Regions from separate parts of the Klebsiella sp. CSG-1 genome, predicted to be linked through region 3. Evidence: predicted binding sites of a transcription regulator. Region 3 holds the regulator's gene; each other region holds the start of a gene.
What was found. Region 3 encodes CRP, which controls carbon source genes, mostly activating them, when cyclic AMP is high. Its sites were predicted from a motif close to ATGTGANNNNNNTCACAT; they were not measured.
Positions count from the first base shown of each region.

Region 1: the regulator CRP is predicted to act here: its motif matches at 1,902-1,919, upstream of aaeR (HTH-type transcriptional activator AaeR).
Region 2: the regulator CRP is predicted to act here: its motif matches at 2,504-2,521, upstream of AC007G_RS17660 (YjcB family protein).

Region 1 is NZ_JBWNLD010000002.1:22,539-26,752, reverse strand. Features, by position in the region: gene aaeB (p-hydroxybenzoic acid efflux pump subunit AaeB) at 1-656, opposite strand, end outside; gene aaeA (p-hydroxybenzoic acid efflux pump subunit AaeA) at 662-1,594, opposite strand; gene aaeX (p-hydroxybenzoic acid efflux pump operon protein AaeX) at 1,602-1,805, opposite strand; gene aaeR (HTH-type transcriptional activator AaeR) at 1,937-2,866, shown strand; gene tldD (metalloprotease TldD) at 2,941-4,214, opposite strand, start outside.
Region 2 is NZ_JBWNLD010000007.1:73,413-77,626, forward strand. Features, by position in the region: gene ecpD (fimbrial adhesin EcpD) at 1-1,382, shown strand, start outside; gene AC007G_RS17655 (fimbrial biogenesis chaperone) at 1,351-2,049, shown strand; gene AC007G_RS17660 (YjcB family protein) at 2,097-2,378, opposite strand; gene AC007G_RS17665 (EAL domain-containing protein) at 2,912-4,214, shown strand, end outside.
Region 3 is NZ_JBWNLD010000005.1:476,442-480,655, forward strand. Features, by position in the region: gene AC007G_RS15445 (YccS/YhfK family putative transporter) at 1-1,231, opposite strand, end outside; gene crp (cAMP-activated global transcriptional regulator CRP) at 1,284-1,916, opposite strand; gene AC007G_RS15455 (OsmC family protein) at 2,222-2,626, shown strand; gene AC007G_RS15460 (phosphoribulokinase) at 2,727-3,596, opposite strand; gene AC007G_RS15465 (YheU family protein) at 3,632-3,850, opposite strand; gene AC007G_RS15470 (hydrolase) at 3,847-4,214, opposite strand, start outside.

The sequences.
Region 1 (4,214 bases), on a different contig from region 3:
CCTTCCAGGGCGTTAGTCCGGCGTACCAGCGCCCCCCATGCTTTGTCGACCACCTCGCTGTCGCCATGCGCCACACAAAGTTGCATCAGGCGGTACTGTTCTACCAGCAGGTTATCCAGCTCAAGATCGATCTCTTTCTTAATCGAGCGCGGGGAAAATAGCAGATCCGCCATGATGGCGCTGACAATCCCCACCACAATCTCGCTGCAACGCTCAACGGCAAACTGCGGCGCCAGCATCGGATCGGTATGAATGGTGATAATAATGATCAGCGCCGTATAGCCTGCCAGCCCCCACGCGTAGGAGTTTTCGACGCGAACCAGCGAGGAGATCCAGGTGCAGAAACCCGCCCACAGACAGCACACCAGCATCATCAGCAGCGGCGCGCGAATCATCAGAATGATTATCGCCAGCGCGGCAATACAGCCGATAAACGTCCCGACGATACGCAGCATCCCGCGATAGCGGATGGCGCCAGAATAGGGTTCTCCCCCGGCGGCGAATGCCGGACCGGCGGCAACAATAGCCGCCGTCAGCACCGCCCAGCGCGGGGTTTCCAGTTGAAAGTGGAAGCCGACGAATAACGCCAGCACCACCGCACACGCTAATTTAATGGCGAAGCGGAGGTGCCGGGGAGCAATGGTGAAGATCCCCATGGCGATTAACCAAACTCACGCAGGCGCATCGCCAGTTTCTGGAAGAAGTTCACCTGGGTCGTATCGCGGTCTTCTTTACCGGTAATCACCACCGTCGCGGTTGTCCCCGCTGGCCACAGATTGCCCTGCTGCTTATCGAGTCGAATACGGACCGGCACACGCTGCGCCAGGCGAACCCACTCAAGGTTAGAATCCACGGAAGCCATCCCTTTAGCGTCGCTGCTGCTGCTGGCGTTGGTCACCCCGGCGGCAATGCTGTCCACCGTACCTTTAATCGAGCGGCTGCTTCCCAGCGGGGTGATTTCCGCACGGTAGCCCTGACGAACCCCTTCCAGTTTGGTCTCTTCGAGGTAGGCCACCACGTAAAAGGTGTCTTGCTTAACCAGCGCCACGGCTGTGGAGCCACGGGTAATAAATTCGCCGCTGTATACGTTGAGGTTGGTCACCCAGCCATCGGCCGGCGCGCGGATAACCGTGCGTTCAAGATCGAGCTTCGCCAGATCGCGGGTTGCCATCGCTTTTGCCAGCTGATGCTCCACCGTTTGTAAGACGTTGTTGGCCTGGTCTATTTCCTCACGGGACATCGCCTGTATGCCAAGCCGGTTACGACGCCCGGCCTCGGTACGCTTTTCCTGCGCCAGGGTCTGGTAGTAAGCGACATCGGCCTGAGCCTCTTCGAGGGCTTTCTGATAACGCGGCTGATCGATCACGAACAAAACCTGGTCTTTCTTAACCAGCTGGTTATCCTTGACGTTGACCTGCGTAATCAGTCCTGACACATCCGGCGCGATCGCCACGATATCGGCGCTAAAGCGTGCGTCACGCGTCCAGGGCGATGCGGTGTAATAGACCCATGCGCGAAAAATCGCGACAAATGCGAGGATAACCAGTATCACAGTGATTGCGGTACGGAAGATATTTCTTGTTAGTGTTTTCACATCGACCTCAAACGAACAAACGCGATATCAGATAAAAAAGGCAGCAATATAACGCGGTATTAAACAGTGCAGGGTGCCAGACAAAATCATAGATGCCGGTGGGAACCAGCAGCCGATGTACCAACCAGAAAATGGCCAGCGATATTAGCAACTCAAAGAAGATCGGCGGAAATGACAAGCCGAAAATCACGATGACAGGAAACAGACTCATGATGACCTTGATAAGAAGCGTACAGGTGATATGCGTGAAGCGTTTATTATGTAGCTAACAATATAGTAACGTAACAATTGCAGCATGATCTATATTATGTGATCTAAATCACTTTTAAGTCAGAGTGAACAATGGAACGATTAAAACGCATGTCCGTTTTTGCCAAAGTGGTTGAACTGGGTTCATTTACCGCCACGGCACACCAGCTCCAGATGAGCGTTTCATCCATCAGCCAGACTGTCTCCAGACTGGAAGATGAACTCCAGGTGAAACTGCTTAACCGCAGCACCCGCAGCCTTGGCTTAACGGAAGCCGGCAAGATCTATTACCAGGGCTGCCGACGAATGCTGTTCGAAGCGCAGGACGTCCATGAGCAACTGTACGCGTTTAACAATACGCCCATCGGTACGCTGCGCGTCGGCTGCTCTTCAACTATGGCACAAAATGTCCTCGCCCACATAACCGCTGGAATGCTGAAAGAGTACCCGGGTTTATCCGTCAACCTGGTCACCGGAATTCCGGCGCCGGATCTGATTGCTGACGGGCTGGATGTGGTGATCCGCGTCGGGGCATTGCAGGATTCCAGCCTCTTTTCACGCCGGCTTGGCTCGATGCCGATGGTGCTCTGCGCAGCAAAAAGCTACCTGCAGCAGGCGGGGATCCCGGAAAAACCGGCCGATCTCGCCAGCCATTCGTGGCTGGAGTACAGTGTGCGCCCTGATAATGAATTTGAAATTATCGCCCCGGAAGGGATCTCAACCAAACTGATCCCCCAGGGCCGCTTTCTCACCAACGATCCCATGACGCTGGTCCGCTGGCTGACCGCAGGGGTCGGGGTGGCTTACGTTCCGCTGATGTGGGCGATCGAAGAGATCAACCGCGGTGAGCTGGAGATCCTGCTGCCAAGCTACCAGTCAGATCCGCGTCCGGTGTACGCGCTGTATACCGAAAAAGACAAGCTACCGCTGAAGGTTCAGGTCTGTATTAATTCACTGACGGAGTATTTCGTCGAGGTGGCAAAAATTTACCAGGGGATGCACGGCCGGGGAATTGCCCGCTAGCGACGCGACACAAACGGCAGCGATGTCCGGTGCAGGCTGCGCCTCCGCAAAATGCGGAAGCGCATTCAGAATACTCAGGCGGTTCCGCCAACGGTAAGGTTATCGACTTTCAGCGTCGGTTGGCCAACGCCTACCGGCACGCTCTGGCCCTCTTTACCGCACACGCCGACACCGCTATCAAGCTTCAGATCGTTACCGACCATGGAAATCTGCTGCATCGCTTCAATACCGGAACCGATCAGGGTCGCCCCCTTCACTGCTTTCGTGACCTTCCCTTTTTCGATCAGGTAGGCTTCTGAAGTGGAGAACACAAACTTACCTGAGGTGATATCGACCTGACCACCGCCGAAGTTAGGGGCATAGATACCGTAATCAACCGATTCGATAATCTCCTGCGGCGTCGATTTACCTGCCAGCATGTAGGTGTTGGTCATCCGCGGCATCGGCAGATGGGCGTATGACTCACGACGGCCGTTACCGGTCGGCGCAACGCCCATCAAACGCGCATTGAGTTTGTCCTGCATATAACCTTTCAGGATACCGTTCTCAATCAGCACGTTGTATTGGCCCGGCGTCCCTTCGTCATCAACGGCCAGCGAGCCGCGGCGATTGGCAATGGTGCCATCATCCACCACGGTGCACAGTTCGGAAGCCACCAGTTCCCCCATATGGCCGCTGAACACCGAGGTACCGCGACGGTTGAAATCGCCTTCCAGACCGTGTCCTACCGCTTCATGCAGCAATACCCCAGGCCAACCGGCCCCCAGCACCACCGGCAGCATGCCCGCCGGGGCGGCAACGGCAGATAAATTCACCAGCGCCATCCGCACCGCTTCTTTCGCCCAGGCATCGGCACGGACTTCACCGTCTTCGGCAGCCAGGAAATAGTCATAGCCAAAACGACCGCCGCCGCCGCTGGAGCCGCGTTCGCGTTTACCGTCGTCTTCCACCAGCACGCTGACCGACAGACGCACCAGCGGACGAACGTCCGCCGCTAACGTCCCATCGGTCGCCGCGACCAGAATCAATTCATACACGCCGCTCAGGCTGGCGGACACTTCCTGCACGCGTTTATCAGCGGCGCGAGCCGCTTTATCGACGCGGCGCAGGATATCCAGTTTCTCTTCGCGGCTCATACTTTGCAGCGGATCGATGCTGGTATACAGCGCGCTGTATTCTACCGCCCCCAGGGTACGCACTTTGCCGTCGCCGCTGTCGCGCACGATGGTACGAGCCGCCTGCGCGCTCTGCTCCAGCGCCAGTCGACTGATTTGGTCGGCATAAGCAAAACCCGTTTTCTCGCCGCTGACCGCACGAACGCCGACGCCCTGGTCAATATTGTACGAAC
Region 2 (4,214 bases), on a different contig from region 3:
ACGGCTATAACACCGGGCTGAATGCCAACTGGAAGTTTGACATGTGGCTGGAAAACTCGCCGGTGTCGAACCCCCTGAGCGGGCTGCGCTGCATCAACTGGTACGCCGGTTGCGATATGGCGACCAGTCTGATTTTGCCCCAGGTCACGGATACAAACGGCTTTTACGGTGCGACGGTGACCTCCGGTGGCCAAAAATGGATGCATGGCATGATGTCGGACGCTTTCTACCAGTATCTGCAGCAGATGCCGGTTGGTGGCAGCATGTCGATGACGATCAATGCCTGCCAGACTTCCGTCTCCTACGATGCAAGCAGCGGGGCGCGCTGCAAAGATCAGGCCTCCGGCGCCTGGTACGTGCGTAAAGTGACCCATACTAAAGCGGCAAACTTAAAGCTGATTAACACCCATTCTCTGACCGAAGTCTTTATCAATAGCGATGGGATCCCGACGCTGGGGGAGGGCAGCTCGAACTGTCGCGCCCAGACGATTGGTACCCGTAGCGGTCTGAGCTGCAAGATGGTCAACTATGCGTTGCAGCATAATGGCCTGAGCAACACCTCGATTCATATTTTCCCGGCGATTAACAACACGTCGCTGACGTCGGCGGTGAATATCTATGATATGCAGTTCAGCCTCGATGGTAACAGCTGGAAACCGGTCAGCGGCAATGCCTACTACTATACGTTTAACGAGATGAAATCCTCGGATTCGGTCTACATCTTCTTTTCCAGTAACTTCTTTAAGCAGATGGTGGCGCTGGGCATCAGTGATATTAATACCAAGGATCTGTTTAACTTCCGCTTCCAGAACACCACCTCGCCGGAGTCCGGCTGGTATGAATTTTCTACCTCCAACTCGCTGATTATCAAACCGCGTGATTTCAGTATCAGCATTATTTCCGATGAGTACAGCAGTTCACCGTCGCGCGAAGGGTATGTCGGTGCCGGACAGCCGTCACTGGATTTTGGCTATATCGTCACCACCAGCGGAAAAACCGCCGCCGATGAAGTCCTGATCAAAGTGACCGGCCCGTCGCAGTCGATCGCCGGGCGTTCATATTGCTTGTTCAGTTCGCCAGACGGGGTGACAAAAGTGCCTTTCCCGGCGCTGCTGACGTTTACCACCCAGACCGGAACGAGCAAAAATTATGACGCCGGCTGCGATGACAACTGGCGTGATATGACGGATGCGCTGTGGCTGACGACGCCGTGGACAGATGCTTCCGGCGATATTGGCGTGATGAACAAGACGACGGTGAAATTTTCCATACCGATGAACGACAATATTTCGTTGAGAACGGTAGATGACGATGGCTGGTTTGGTGAAGTGAGTGCTTCAGGAGAGATTCATGTTCAGGCGACATGGCGCAATATTAATTAATCTGCTCCAGGCCGTCGCGTGGTTGCTGCTTCTGGGTCTGCCAATGGCGGGCCGGGCGATTTCCGTCGGCAATTTAACTTTTTCGCTGGGTGCTGAAGAGAACTTTGTCGCCAAACGGGTACTGAATAACAACCCGAGCGCGCGGCTCTATCAGATTTCCGTCGTCGGGATAGACCGGCCGGGAGGTCACGAGGTCCGTTCGCGTCCGGCAGACGGCGAACTGCTCTTTGCCCCGCGTCAGCTCACCTTGCAGGCCGGGCAAGGGGAATACTTTAAATTTTATTATCATGGCCCGCAGGATAATCGTGAACGTTATTACCGGGTTTCGTTTCGCGAAATTCCCACCCGAAACCGCATTGGCCGTACTGCGGCCGGCGGGTCAATCGGTATTGATCCGGTGGTCGTGATGGAAACGATTCTGGTGGTACGCCCGCGGCAGGTGCAGTTCAAATGGGCCTTCGATCGGCAGGCGGGAAGCGTCAGCAACAGCGGCAATACCTGGTTTAAACTGCTGATCAAGCCGGGATGCGATGCAACGGAAGAAGAGGGCGAGGCCTGGTACTTACGGCCAGGAGATGTGGTTCGCCAGGCGACGCTGCGCCAGCCTGGGAATAAATACATTATCTATAATGATAAATTTATTAAAATATCAAAGGATTGCGAGTAGTGTTTGCCGGTAAATAAAAAAGCCTCCCGTAGGAAGCTTTTTTATTATCAGGTCATGACCATTGGCCATTGTGGTGGCGTCTGGCTCATGACTTCGATCATGACGTCTTTGATATTGCCCCAGATTTTCGCGATATCCAGCAGCGTGATCCCCAACAAGCCGGTGGCGAACCAGCAGGCCGCCACCAGGCCGATGCAGCTACAAATAACGGCTAAACCGGCATAATCACTTTTGCGTAGCTGAATGTTCATCGAACTGGCCAAAAACATCAGAACCGCGCTCACCAGCGGCCAGCGCAAAAGTATGACACTGGTAGTTATGGAAGCCATCAACCTCATCCTCAAAGAAAATCGGGTGCCTTTGACAACCTGGCGAGACTGACGATGACGTGGCGCTCTGGCTATCTACGGGCAATCAGGAGAATAATGAAACATTGTTCTTGTTTCATCAAGTTGTGTGAACTATATCACATTTGCTGTTTTATTCACCAGCCCCAAATGCGCGTTTTTGGCGGTTTTTAAAGCCGTATTTTTGTTGTGGATAATGAGGGCGGGGGCATCTTCCCACCACGTCAAACGGGCAAACTGCTCTTCCCGGCGTCTGATTGCTTTTTTTGAGCTCGTTATCTGCGGCTTTTATTACTTATTCTTGTCGATCGTACGGATAAACCGAATTAGATAACGACTCTGTTTTTAGAATACCGAGAGTGTTTCTCGATTTTCTGCGAAATTAGTATTATTCATCATTATTGAGGATGGGGTTTTTACATCAAACGACCGGTTGCTGAAAATAGTCTCTGTTGTATAACAACGAGTGTGATCTTTTACCGTGATAAGGCATATCGCATGGATAAAAAACGGAAATGAATCGTCGCACATTGCGCAACGCGTTGAGAATATTGGGAGTGACGCTGGTGATTCTGCTCCCCGTCGTGCTGGCACTGTGGTTTGCGCAAATCAGAGCCAAAGCCGAAACCTCCGATCGGCTCCGCGCATTTTCACAGCTGGCGCTGCAGAAAACGGAAATGGTGGTTTATGAAGCCGATCGGGCGCGTGAAAAAGCCTTGCAGTTTAAAGGGGAAATGTGCTCTGCCGGACATCAGCAATATATGTTGTCGATTGTTCGCAGCCTGCTTTATGTTGACGATTTAATTTATGCCGACGGTCCCCGTTTGTTTTGCTCGACTGCGGTCCGCCCCGATAGCGCATGGCGTATTCCGTCGGCGAATTATACCAAAAAGCCGGATATCGCTATCTACTATTACCGCGATACGCCTTTCTATCCCGGCTTTGCGATGAACTATATGCAGCGAGGGCACTACATTGCGGTGATTAATCCACTCTCCTACAGTTCGTTAATATCGAGTGATAAAGATTTATCCTACGGTTTGTACGATACAAAAACGAATCAGTTTTTTTCCACCAGTAGAAATGCCGACCCCGCGGTACTGCATGGCCTGATTCGTCAGGAAGATGCCTTTTTTCGCCAGGGTAACCGGGTGTACACCGTGGCTCATTCCGCCATCCGCCCGATCGCCGTGATTATGTCTACCTCGTACGCCAGTTATTACCAGAGCTTTTATGATCAGGTGACGCTCACCCTCCCGCTGGGGGGGATTTGCAGCATTTTGATCTTACTGGTGTGGTTGCGCACCCGGCAGCAATACCATTCACCGCGCAATATGTTGCAACGCGCGCTCAATCGGCGTCAGCTGTGTCTGCATTATCAGCCGATTATTGATATCGAAAATAACCGCTGCGTCGGAGCCGAAGCGCTGCTGCGTTGGCCGGGATTTGACGGGCCGGTGATGACGCCGGCGGAGTTTATTCCACTGGCGGAAAATGAAGGGATGATTGCGCAGGTCACCGATTACGTGGTGGATGAGTTATTTTCCGAACTCGGGGAATTTTTGGCCGGGCATCCGCATCTGTATATTGCGATTAACCTGTCGGCCACTGATTTCCACTCTTCGCGGCTCATTGCCCAAATCGGTGAAAAGGCGCGGAGCTCCGCGGTGAATATCGATCAAATTAAAATTGAAGTCACCGAGCGCGGATTTATTGACGTGCAGAAAACGATGCCGGTCATCCAGGCATTCCGCGCAGCCGGATATGAAATTGCTATTGATGACTTCGGTACCGGCTATTCCAATCTGCATAATCTCC
Region 3 (4,214 bases):
TACGTACCCGCGTCGCGCCGTAGCCGTTTTGGGTCACAAAAAGCACCGTCATCAGGATCCAGTAAGGCTTGGGAAGGTTCAGGGCGCTTCCCATCAGGCTCGCGGCCGTTAACATCACGCAGATACGCGCAGCGTTACGTAGCGCCGGCGATTTTAATGAGAGATAGCTCTTTAGCGCGGGCAGCAGCGGCAGACGGCGCTCTTTATCCGCCATCAGGTTGCGAGCATACAGCGGGCGCTGGGTACGCAGCACCCGGGCTATTCGGCTGAAGTGCCAGGCGCAGAACTGCCCTACCGGGTTGTCCGGATGCTGCCAGGCGATTTTCTCCAGCGCGCCGATTTGCTTATCCATATGAAAGCGTTGCGGGTAGCGGTGGTAGAGAATGTCATCGGCCAGCACCCGCAGGCGTGCGGCAACGGTTTGTGCGTTCCAGCGGATCACCGCCTCGGCATGGCTGCGCTCTACCAGTTTTTGTACTTCTTCGGGTTGGTGCAGGCTGACGGAGATATGTTCCTGCAAATCCAGCGCCATCTGAAATGCCCGCAGCAGGCGCTTGTGGTCATTGCGCTGGTTCGCCGCCAGCATATGCATCTGCTGGTAGCATTGGGTGATCAGGTCCACCACCTTCTGCTGGCGCGTGAGCAGCGGCGGCAGTGAAGTGGTGGGATCGATATGCTGGGTCAGCAGGCTGTATTTGGCTTCGCAGTAGTTAGCCAGCTCGCGATAAAGCAGGCTCAGCGATTCGCGCAGCGGCTGCTCGCGCCATAGCCAAAACCAGAACCAGTTAAACAGGCCGTACCACAGCGTCCCGAGGGCGTAGATCAGCAGTGGCTCCCAGACGGGCATGTTCCCGGCAAGGCTCAGGGTAAAGATTGCGGCAATTAACGACGCGGGCAGAAGCCTGGCGTGCAGAGAGCTGATCTCCGCCGTTACGCCCAGCAGTAGCGCCAGGCCGCTGAGAATCAAGGGCAGCGGGATATCCTGCTGAAGAAGAAGCTGGACCACCAGGCTACAGCCGGCAAACAGCGAGCCGCCAATAATCAGACGTTTAAAAAAGCGTTTGTGCGGCGTATCCAGACCGGCGACGTTACAGCAGGCGGGCACCAGCGAAAACAGCAGACCTTGCTGTAAGTGACCGAGGAGGAGACCGATTGCGACAGGCAAACACAACACCAGCGTTTGCCGCAGTGCATAGTTGACTTCCGGGTGGTAAATCAGCCTGCGCCACATAGAGGGAAAACAAAAACGGCGTGTTGCGTAAGCAACACGCCGTTTTATCGACTTAACGCGTACCGTATACGACGATAGTTTTACCGTGTGCGGAGATCAGGTTCTGATCTTCCAGCATCTTCAGGATACGGCCAACGGTTTCGCGGGAACAGCCAACGATCTGACCAATTTCCTGACGGGTAATTTTAATTTGCATACCATCAGGGTGGGTCATCGCATCCGGCTGTTTTGCCAGGTTCAACAGCGTCTGAGCGATGCGCCCGGTGACGTCGAGGAAGGCAAGGTTACCCACTTTTTCTGAGGTCACCTGCAGACGGCGAGCCATCTGCGACGACAGGCGCATCAGGATATCCGGGTTAACCTGAATGAGCTGACGGAATTTTTTGTAGGAGATTTCGGCCACTTCACATGCGGTTTTCGCACGTACCCAGGCGCTACGCTCCTGGCCTTCTTCAAACAAGCCTAATTCACCGATGAAATCGCCCTGGTTGAGGTAAGAGAGGATCATCTCTTTACCTTCTTCATCCTTGATGAGCACAGCCACAGAGCCTTTGACGATGTAGTACAACGTTTCTGCTTTTTCACCCTGGTGGATCAGCGTGCTTTTAGATGGGTACTTATGAATGTGGCAATGAGACAAGAACCATTCGAGGGTAGGGTCTGTTTGCGGTTTGCCAAGCACCATGCGCGGTTATCCTCTGTTATAAGCTATCTCCGGGTGCCGACACTACACGGCATCCGGGCATGCAATCGTATTGTTTCCCTATGCCTGGGAAACGGCTGGTGAGTTTTCTTCAGCCTGTAATGTGAACTCCTCTGCATACATGCAGTACATCAATGTAATACTGTAGCATCCCGACTGTTTTAGCATAGCTTTTGCCGCATGTCTCCTGGTGTCTCGCTTCAGCATGATGCAGGTCGCCTTCCGTTGCGAGAATTGTTATGTACGCGTAATCTGTCAGGAAAATTGCAACCTCGGAGTTAAATTTTATGCAAGCTCGTGTGAAATGGGTTGAAGGGTTAACCTTCATCGGAGAGTCGGCGTCAGGTCACCAGATTCTGATGGACGGCAACTCCGGAGATAAAGCGCCAAGCCCAATGGAGATGGTGCTGATGGCGGCGGGCGGATGTAGCGCGATCGATGTCGTGTCTATTTTGCAGAAAGGTCGTCACAACGTGACCAACTGTGAAGTCAAGCTGACGTCTGAACGTCGGGAAGAGGCGCCGCGCCTGTTTACCCATATCAACATGCATTTTATCGTCACCGGTAAGGAGCTGAAAGAGGCGGCCGTTTCCCGTGCGGTGGATCTGTCGGCGGAGAAATACTGCTCGGTGGCGCTGATGCTGCAAAAAGCGGTGAATATCACCCACACCTATGAAGTGGTGGAAGGCTAAGCAGCCTTCCCGGAGAGCGACGCAAACGCCTTATCCGGGAGCCGTGAGTGAAGGACGAAAACCCCGCTTAGCGCCAGGCGCTCGGGGTTTTTTAACGTGGTTAACTGATTTTCTTCCCTTCCATCAGTCGTTCGACTAGCGGCGTCATGATGAGCTCCATCGCCAGCCCCATTTTCCCGCCAGGCACCACCAGCGTATTGATATGCGAGATAAACGACCCCTGCAGCATCGCCAGCAGCCAGGGGAAATCGATATCCTGCAGGTTGCGGAAATGGATCACCACAAAGCTTTCATCCAATGACGGAATGCCCTTCGCCGCAAACGGGTTGGAGGTGTCGACAGTGGGAACGCGCTGGAAGTTGATATGGGTGCGCGAAAACTGCGGCGTGATGAAGTTGATATAGTCTTCCATTGAACGGACCACGGAATCCATCACCGCTTCACGGGAGTGGCCGCGTTCACTGGTATCGCGGATGAGCTTCTGAATCCATTCCAGGTTGACGATAGGCACCACGCCGACCAGCAGGTCGACATTCTGCGCGACGTTATACTGCGGCGTAACAACCCCGCCGTGCAGCCCTTCATAAAACAGGACATCGGTCGGTTCCGGTAGCGGTTGCCACGGTGTGAATGTGCCCGGCACCTGATTCCACGGCACCGCCTCATCATAGGTATGCAAATACTTGCGCGACTGGCCGCTACCGTTACGCCCGTACTCAAGGAAGGTGTTTTCCAACAGACCGAAGTCGTTGGCTTCCGGACCGAAGTAGCTGATGTGTTTCCCCTGATCGCGCGCTTTGCGGATCGCCATGTCCATTTCCGGGCGGGTATAGCGATGGAAGCTGTCGCCTTCCACCTCAGCGGCACGCAGGTTTAGCTGTGCGAAAATTTTACGAAAGGCGAGGCTGGTGGTCGTGGTTCCCGCGCCGCTGGAGCCCGTGACGGCAATCACCGGATGTTTGGCAGACATAACAACTCCCAGATTAAACGATGTGTGGCGCCGCCTTAGCCGTGAAACTGCTTGCGGGGCATGATATTGACCGTCTCGTGCAGTTCTGACCACACCAGTACGGCTTCTCCGCTTTTCAATTGCTGTTTGACGTCGGCGACTTTATCCGCCAGCGAGCGTTCATGTTCACCATAATCGGTGCCTTCACGCAACACAAAGCTTTCGATCAGGTTATCCAGCGTTTCGGGATCCAGATCGTGCCAGGGAATAATCATTTTTGTGCTCCCAACCAACGGGTTAACCAGTCCGGGATACGCTTTTCCAGCCACATTTCCGGCTTGCGCAGCGTGCCGCCGACGAATCCGACGTGTCCGCCATTTTCTGTCAGCTGATACTCGACATTTACCGGGAGTTGCTCTTGCGGCGGAATGGAGTGGTGGTCCATAAAAGGATCGTCCTTCGCATGAATGATCAACGTCGGTTTAGTAATGTCGCTGAGCCGCGGCATTGCGCTACACTGGCGATAGTAGTCCAGCGCATCCGCAAATCCGTGAATCCGGGCAGTGATCATATCGTCAAACTCGCGGATGCGGCGCATACCTTTGAGCTGGCGCAGATCAACCGGTAGCGAGCCGGGAT